2 regions of the Caminicella sporogenes DSM 14501 genome follow, and region 2 is predicted to be linked to the other one. Evidence: riboswitches for the same ligand, from Rfam matches in the RefSeq annotation. Region 2 holds a riboswitch; the other holds the start of a gene.
The links. A riboswitch is a leader RNA that binds a small molecule or an ion and turns the genes downstream of it on or off. The one in region 2 is predicted to bind cobalamin.

Region 1 (4,439 bases), on a different contig from region 2:
AGAAGGTTTTTATAAATTTACTAAAATATATATAAAAAATTATCCACATGGAATAGTTGTAGACATAGATGTAATTTTAAGTTATGGAAATGTAGTGACAACTGTTATTAAGAATTTACAAAAGCATATAAAAAGAGAAATAGAAAATATGACATCTATAAATGTATTGGCAATAAATGTATGTGTAAGAAGTTTAAAAATATAATATTGATAAAATGTTTACAAATATGTATATGTATGTTATAATGCAGTTGTGAAGGGGGAAAGGAAATTTTTAAGTAAGCTCAAGGAAAACGTTTTACCTTGTGTTTTCCCGTAATTTCCAATTAAATACTGTCCCTTTGAAGTAAATTTTTTTATTTGAATTATTATTTGATTATTTATTGAATTTATTCTTTTGTCATGTTTTTGGTGGCAAAAGAAAGAAAATAAAAATTAATTTTTATTAGCAAAACAAGGGGGTTTCTTCCAATGGCAGGTCAAAATCTAAATGCAAAAGAGTATATTAAAGAAGTAATTGAGAAAGTTAAAGCTAGAAATGCTAGCGAACCTGAGTTTATTCAAGCAGTTGAGGAAGTACTAGTTTCTTTAGAGCCGGTTTTAGAAAAGCATCCAGAGTATATAGAAGCTAATTTATTAGAGAGAATTACTGAGCCTGAAAGACAAATAATATTCAGAGTTCCTTGGGTAGATGATAGTGGTAAGGTTCAAGTAAATAGAGGTTTTAGAGTTCAGTTTAATGGAGCTATAGGACCATACAAAGGAGGTTTAAGATTTCATCCTTCCGTATATATTGGAATTATCAAGTTTTTAGGATTTGAACAAATTTTTAAAAATTCATTGACTGGTCTTCCAATAGGTGGAGGTAAAGGTGGTTCCGATTTTGACCCAAGAGGAAAATCAGATGCTGAAATTATGAGATTTTGTCAAAGTTTTATGACTGAACTTTATAGACACATTGGACCAGATGTTGATGTTCCAGCTGGAGATATTGGAGTTGGTGGTAGAGAAATTGGATACCTTTATGGACAATATAGAAGAATTAGAGGAGCTTTTGAAAACGGGGTTCTTACTGGTAAAGGTTTAGCATATGGTGGTAGTTTAATTAGACCTGAAGCTACTGGTTTTGGTGTAACTTATTTTGCTCAAGAAATGTTAAAGCATGAAGGAGAAACTTTTGAAGGTAAGACTGTTGCTATATCAGGATATGGTAATGTTGCTTGGGGAGTATGTCAAAAAGTTGCTGAATTAGGGGGTAAAGTAGTTACTCTTTCAGGCCCAGATGGATATATTTATGACCCAGATGGAGTAACTGGAGAAAAGATAGACTATTTAGTTGAAATGTTAAAAGAAAATAAAGGTGCTAGAGTTAAGGATTATGCAGACAAGTACGGTGTAGAGTTTTTCCCAGGAGAAAAACCATGGGGAGTAAAAGTTGATATAATAATGCCATGTGCTATACAAAATGATATTACTTTGGAACATGCTAAGAAAATTGTTGCTAATGGTATTAAGTTTGTAGTTGAAGGTGCAAATATGCCATGTACAAATGAAGCAATTGAGTACTTCCAAAAGAACGGAGTGTTGGTAGGACCTGCTAAAGCTGCTAATGCCGGTGGAGTTGCTACTTCAGCTCTTGAAATGTCACAGAATAGTATGAGAATGTCTTGGACTAGAGAAGAAGTAGATAAGAAGCTTCATGAAATAATGGTTAACATTCATAATAATGCTATGAAAGCAGCTGAAGAATATGGATTCGGATATAATTTAGTTGCTGGTGCGAATATAGCTGGATTTTTAAAAGTTGCTGAGGCTATGCATGCACAAGGAAATTACTAAAATTGTATAAAATAGATGTATAAACTTGTTTAATGAAGGAGAACCTACAAAAATAATTTATAGTAGGTTCTCTTTTAGTAGCAGGAGTTTTTTTAGATATGTAGAATAGATTTAAATATATAAGTCAATATAAAAATTATAGGTGCCCATTTTAGGGAGAATAGGGAATGGAGTGGAAATCTCCAGCGGACCCGCCACTGTAAAGGGGAGCCTTTAAACACTATGCCACTGGATATTAATCTGGGAAGGCGTTTGAAGGTGTTGAACCTGAGCCAGGAGACCTGCCTATAATTTATTGACTCATGAATGATGGTAAAGTTCATGGTTTGTTTGTCATGCACAAATAAACTATGAACTTTTTTTGCATAAAAATAAAAGTTTAAAAAGCAAAATCAAGTTAGTTTAGTAATTAAAAATTATAAAAATTTTATAAAATTGACATTAAAAATTAAAGGATAGAATTTTAATGTTATTATATAAGCTAAAAAATAAATTTTAAAATATAGAGGGAGGAATAATTATGATTTTGTTAAAAGAAACTATTAAAAGGATTGGTGAGCTTGATAGTAAAGCCATGGAAAAAGCAAAAGAAAGAGTAGATAATCTTATCAAGCCACCTGGGAGTTTAGGAAGATTAGAAGAGATAGTTATTCAGCTAGCAGGAATAACAGGAGAAATTTATCCAAAGGTGGATAAAAAAGCTGTTATAGTTATGGCAGCAGATCATGGAGTATTTGAAGAAGGAGTTGTAGTATTTCCACAAGAAGTAACAGAAATTCAAACAAAAAATATGGCAAGAGGAGTTACTGGCGTTTGTGCATTAGCAAAGTATGTAGGGGCTGATGTAGTACCGGTAGATATAGGAGTAAAAGTTGATATAAATGAACCTGGAGTGATAAATAAAAAAGTAAAATATGGAACAGATAATATGGCTAAAGGACCTGCTATGAGCAGAGAGGAAGCTATAAGAGCTTTAGAAGTTGGAATAGAGGTTGCTGAGGAGCAGATTAAAAAAGGTAAAAACATTTTAGCAACTGGAGAAATGGGAATATGTAATACTACTCCTAGTGCTGCTATTGTTTCAGTTATAGGTGGATATGACCCTTTTGAAGTAACTGGAATAGGAGCAAATTTTCCAGTAGATAAACTTAAATACAAAGCAGGGGTAGTAAAGAGAGCTATAGAAGTAAACAGTCCTAATCCAAAGGACGGGATAGATGTCCTTGCTAAAGTTGGTGGACTTGAAATAGCTGGAATGGCTGGAGTAATGCTTGCTGGAGCTGCTAATAGAATACCGGTAGTAGTAGATGGATTTATTTCTTCAGCTGCTGCTCTTATAGCATGTACTATAGAACCAAAGACTAAGAATTTTCTTATACCTTCTCATGCTTCAAAGGAGAAGGGAGCGATATATGCATCAGAGCTTTTAGGATTAAAACCTATGCTTTATATGGATATGAGACTTGGAGAGGGAACAGGAGCTGTACTTGCTCTAAGTTTAATCGAATCAGCTACATATATGAATAATGAAATGATTACATTTGCTGAGGCTGGTATATCTGTATAATTGATAAAAAAGTATATTTTAGTTTAAGTTCTTTTAATGAGAGTTGCAGACTGATATAATAGTTGTAAGTTGATTTTTGAGGTGATATTAAATGCATGTAAAAGAAATAGAAAATGGTATAGTTTTAGAGAATATAAAGGATTTTGAGCTACCTCATATATTTGAATGTGGACAATGTTTTAGATGGAATAAGGAAGAGGATGGGAGTTATACAGGAGTAGCTTTTGGAAAGGTAATAAATTTAAGAAAAGAACATGATAAGGTTTATATTGATAATACGAATTATAACGATTTTAAAAATATATGGCATAGTTACTTTGATTTAGATAGGGATTATGGAAAAATAAAAGAAAAATTATCTGCAATTGATGAAACAATGAAAACTTCTGTAGAATTTGGTTATGGAATAAGAATACTTAAGCAAGATGAATGGGAAACTCTTATTTCTTTCATAATATCTGCAAATAATAGAATACCAATGATAAAAAGGGCTATAGAAGCTTTAAGTGAAAATTATGGCAGTTATATAGGAAATTATAGAGGAAAAAAATATTACAGTTTTCCAAAACCAGAAAAATTATATAATTTAAGTCTTGAAGATATTAATTTTAAAGGTATAGGGTTTAGAGGAAAATATATATTAAATGCAGCAAAACTTGTAGTAAATAAGGAGATAGATATTTATAATTTGAAAAATTTAGAGACCTTTAAAGCAAGAGAAGAATTAATGAAGTTTTCTGGTGTGGGACCTAAAGTTTCAGATTGTGTGATGTTTTTTTCAATGGATAAAAGTGATGCATTTCCTATAGATGTATGGGTAAAAAGGGTTATGGAGTATTTTTATGTTCCGGAGGGGACAAGTTTAAAAAAAATACAAAAATTTGCTGAAGAGAAATTTGGAAATTTAGCCGGATTTGCACAACAGTATTTATTTTATTATGCAAGGGAGCTTAAAATTGGAAAAAATAAGTGATATATAATAATTAAATTTGTAAATTTTATTGAGATGACAAATTTTAGTATTTTTGATAGA
Region 2 (4,439 bases):
TTACTTTGTCTGCCATCTGAACATACGTTGGAGCTGCTCCTACAGATGTAGATGGAATAATATTCCCATCCTTAGTTATAGCAACAGCTTCTACAATCGCAATATCAATTTTTCCTAAAAATCCTAATTTTGCATAATGTGGAACATGACTTAAATGCATATCTAGAAACTCACAACAGCCATTATTTGTAGATTCTCTCAGACTTTCATTTGTCTGATAAGGTAATCGTTTGCTTATAAGTCCTGCTCTAGCTAAAACTCCATCTAATTCATCTCCTACAGAAGCCCCTGTATAAAGATTTATTTTTATTTTTTCATTTCTTTCCTTAGCTAGTTCTGCCAAGGCCAAAGGCACTGCTTTAGGATAACCTGAAGGCGTAAATCCACTTGTTCCAATAGTCATTCCATCTTTTATTAGCATTGCTGCCTCTTTAGCCGTACAAACTTTATCAAGTAACTTTTTATTCCTGATTCTGTTCGAAATCATAACTCTTTCCTCCTTTTTTTCTAAAAATAAATTTTTTAGTTGATATTTAATAATTAGCTAAATTTAACTTAAATTGGCAGTCTGTATAAAAGTATTGTAAAAATTATCATTCCAAACAGAGCAAATGGATAACTAGCTCCATATCCTGATGCAACATCATCACTTTTTAATGCATCAATAGCTGCTCCTAATCCGGGTGTACTTGTCATCCCTCCGCAAAGAGCTCCAGAAAGCATAACCCAATTAATTTTAAAAACATATCTTCCTATTATAAAGCCTGACATTATAGCCAGTGCAGCACATATAAAAGCAATTATTAAAAGTTCTCCTCCTTTTCCACCTATAGTTGTTAAAGTCGTATATCCATATCTTAATCCTACTATTGCAAGAAATATTGAAAGAGATAGCTCTCTTATAGCTCCTAATATTTTAGGATTCATTCTAAAATTCAAAAATCCAATTTTACCTATATATCCTAAAATCAAAGCAGAAATTAAAACTCCACCTGTTGAACCTAAACTAAAATATTTTATAGTCGGTCCCATATAAATTTTTATTTGTCCTATAAGAAATCCAACTATACATACAAATAAAAATGAAAGGATTTCAAAATCAATATTTTCAATATTAACTTTACTATCTTTAGTTTTCATTTCTCTTTTAAAAAGCTCTCTTTCCTTTTCAACATTAATCTTAAATACGATAGGAATAATCTGCATAGCTAAAATTACTACTATAACTCCCGGAATATATCCTATAGCATATCCCAGTCCAACCATTGCTTCAATTTCTTTCCCTAATCCTCCAACTGCTTCAAGTGCTGCCGCTAGTCCCGGCGAACTCGTTAATGAACCTACATAAATACCCGTTATGGCATACATATTTAGTCCTTTACTTATATACGTCATCAAATAGCAACTTAAAGCTCCTGTAAATGTAATAATAAGCCCTAGTAAAATAAACTTAAATCCGTATTTTCTTACAACTTTCCCAATATCCTTTGAAGCCAAAAGTCCTACAGAAGCAATAAAGCATACTAATGTAAAAAGAAACAATTCCTTTGGAATCATACCATTTTCAAGTATTCTCTTTGCATATGAAGGAACGTTTTCTGCTGTTTCATATGGAAGTATATATTTTTTGTAAATATACCATCCTATTACAAGCCCAGTAAATAAACCTCCGGAATTCCCTAACTTAATTCTCTTAAATTCAACTTTTCCTATAATCAGCCCTAAAATAACTGATAAAAATATTAATACAAACGGATCAGTAATAAACTTCACATAATCAAAATTCATTTTTATTAGTCCTCCTTTAATCTAACCAAATAAAAACACCCTTTTGAGAACAAAAGGGTGTTAAAGGTAAATAGGCACAAAACTAGCCGTAACATAGCCTTAGCTATTTATCCCATAACACCTCCCCATCCTCGTGAGTAAAAACGGTGTTGTTCTTTATGGCAGGTCTCCTGACTTAGGATCATTGTAAATCTATGCCTTCCCATTTCTTACAAACAGAAACAGTGGCATAAAATAGATTTACTCCCCATCACAGTGGCGGGACCGTGTTGGATTTTCACCAATCTTCCCTTTTAAATCCATAGTTTAAAACCAGCGAAACTATGGATACCATAAAGCCCCGTATTCAATTTTACTCTAATCAAATTCTAAATTACATACAGTAAAAAGTCAACAATTAAATTATAAAGTTATTTCTTTTCAAAAAATAAAATTCATGACTTGTTATAACTTTAACTCAATTTAATATTTTTTTAACAAACTTAACATTTATATATATTTAATAAAATAATATAAATGTTATGCTCTATCTTCTTCAAAACAAATTCTTACACTGAGAACATAAAATATTATAGTATATGTAATTATTACTAAAAATGAAAAACCTTCTATTTTATAACCATATGTTATAGCTCTAAGTAGTCTTGTAGAATGTGTAAGAGGCAATAATTCAATAAAACTTCTAAGCAGATAAGGCATACGTCCCAATGAAAAAAAAGTACCACATAAAAAAGCCATAGGAGTAATTACAAAACTTGTAAATCTATTCATATCATAATGAGTATCTATAATCATTGCAGCAAGAAAACCTAAACAAGCAAACATCAAACTATTTATAAAACAAGTTAAAATAAACAGAAAGTTTATATTTATAAAAATTCCAAATAAAGCTACTGTTGCAATTATTAAAAAAGCAGAATACATTCCTCTAAAAGCTCCTGCTAAAACATGTCCTAAAGTAAGCATATACATTCTAGTTGGAGATATAAGATACATCTCAAAGCTTTTTTCATGTAGCCTTGAAACACTTATACGCATGGATATAGCACTATAACTTGCTCTCATAGTAGTAAGAGCTATTATACCCGGTAATATGTAAAATAAGTACGACTTGCCTTCAACAGTTACACTGCTTCCTACTCCAAATCCAAAAGTTACAAGATATAATAAAGGTGTAACAATCAGAGCACTTGTTATCTTCCAAAACCTTCTTTTGAAAAATATCCACTCTCTCCAAAGTATAGTCATAATTTCCATCTAATTCACCTTCTTGTTTGCAAAACTATAAAAAACATCTTCAAGAGTTGTATCCCTGATTGTATATTTACCATTTATCATATCAGAATACTTTTTAGCCTCACTCAATGTATTAAAATAGTGGTACTTAGTTTTTTGATTGTCATCAAAATATTCAACTGTAAATCTTCCCAATTCATCTATCAAATTCCTTGGAGTATCATCATAAAATATTTTGCCTTTATCCATCAATGCAACTCTATCGCATAGATATTCAGCTTCTTCAATATAGTGAGTAGTCAAAATTATAGTTTTACCGTTATTTTTCATAGCCTTTAAAAAATCCCATATCTCCTTCCTAGAATTTAAATCTATTCCAACTGTAGGCTCATCTAAAAAAATGTAATCTGGATCATGTAAAAGTGCTCTAGCAATCATAAGTTTTCTCTTCATTCCACCTGAAAGTCTTTTACAAATTCTATCTTGTACCTTTTCAAGATTTAAAAATCTAAGGAGCTCTATTATACGCTTTTTCATAACTTTTTTGTCAAGTTTGTAAAGCATACCTGAAAAATACATATTTTCGAAAACTGATATTTCTTTGTCCAAATTAATATGCTGGGATACTACTCCAATCCTCCTTTTTACATTATAATTATCCCTTGATAGCTTTTCATTATCTATTCTAATTTCACCTTTATCAGCATCTAATAAACCTATAATTAATCTTATCAAAGTAGTTTTCCCAGCTCCATTTGGTCCAAGAAGTCCAAAAAAAGTTCCTTTAGGTATTTGTATGCTGATGTCATTTACAGCCATTACTTTGCCATAACTCTTATATAGCGACTTAATGTCAATCATATTTTTTCACCTTTTGTATCCACCTTATTTAATATATCTATTACTTCATTTACAGTAACATATTCTTTTGGTTTAAATTTGCCATCTTTAAGCTCAAATATCCCATTATCCACTAAAATTTGAACTATTCTCTTATTTTCTACTTCATCTATATCTTTTATATTTATATTTTTATCTTTACTTTTAAAATCGCCTATTAAATACACAGTCTTTGCAAATTCATCTCTTGTAACCCTTTTCTCTGGATAAAAGTATTCCTCTCCATTTTCCTTATACCCATCAATATACCCAGATAAAACTGCTGTTTCTATATAATCAAATCTTGGATGGTTAGGTGGTACATCTTTAAAAAAGCCATAAGTATGAGTTTCATGTTTCTTTCTATAATATGATGATGTTGGAACAAATATTGTCTTATGAGTCTTTTTAACATATATTTCTGCTATTTCTTCCCTAGTTATTTCTTTATCTGAATTATATACACTCAAATCGTCAAATATTTCTGGATAAAACATTCTGCAAAGTTCTTTAACACCTTTTATATATCTAAAAGT

Region 1: another riboswitch for cobalamin. It lies ahead of cobT (nicotinate-nucleotide--dimethylbenzimidazole phosphoribosyltransferase); the one in region 2 lies ahead of BUA90_RS05770 (aspartate-alanine antiporter-like transporter).

What each region holds. Positions count from the first base shown of each region.
Region 1 covers NZ_FRAJ01000010.1:67,539-71,977, forward strand. Annotated here, with positions in the region: gene BUA90_RS06945 (Asp23/Gls24 family envelope stress response protein) at 1-205, shown strand, start outside; gene gdhA (NADP-specific glutamate dehydrogenase) at 472-1,839, shown strand; cobalamin riboswitch at 1,963-2,142, shown strand; gene cobT (nicotinate-nucleotide--dimethylbenzimidazole phosphoribosyltransferase) at 2,360-3,406, shown strand; gene BUA90_RS06960 (DNA-3-methyladenine glycosylase family protein) at 3,498-4,379, shown strand.
Region 2 covers NZ_FRAJ01000008.1:71,655-76,093, forward strand. Annotated here, with positions in the region: gene BUA90_RS05765 (succinyl-CoA:acetate CoA-transferase ScpC) at 1-487, opposite strand, end outside; gene BUA90_RS05770 (aspartate-alanine antiporter-like transporter) at 556-1,788, opposite strand; cobalamin riboswitch at 1,932-2,138, opposite strand; gene BUA90_RS05775 (ABC transporter permease) at 2,308-3,045, opposite strand; gene BUA90_RS05780 (ABC transporter ATP-binding protein) at 3,046-3,885, opposite strand; gene BUA90_RS05785 (ABC transporter substrate-binding protein) at 3,882-4,439, opposite strand, start outside.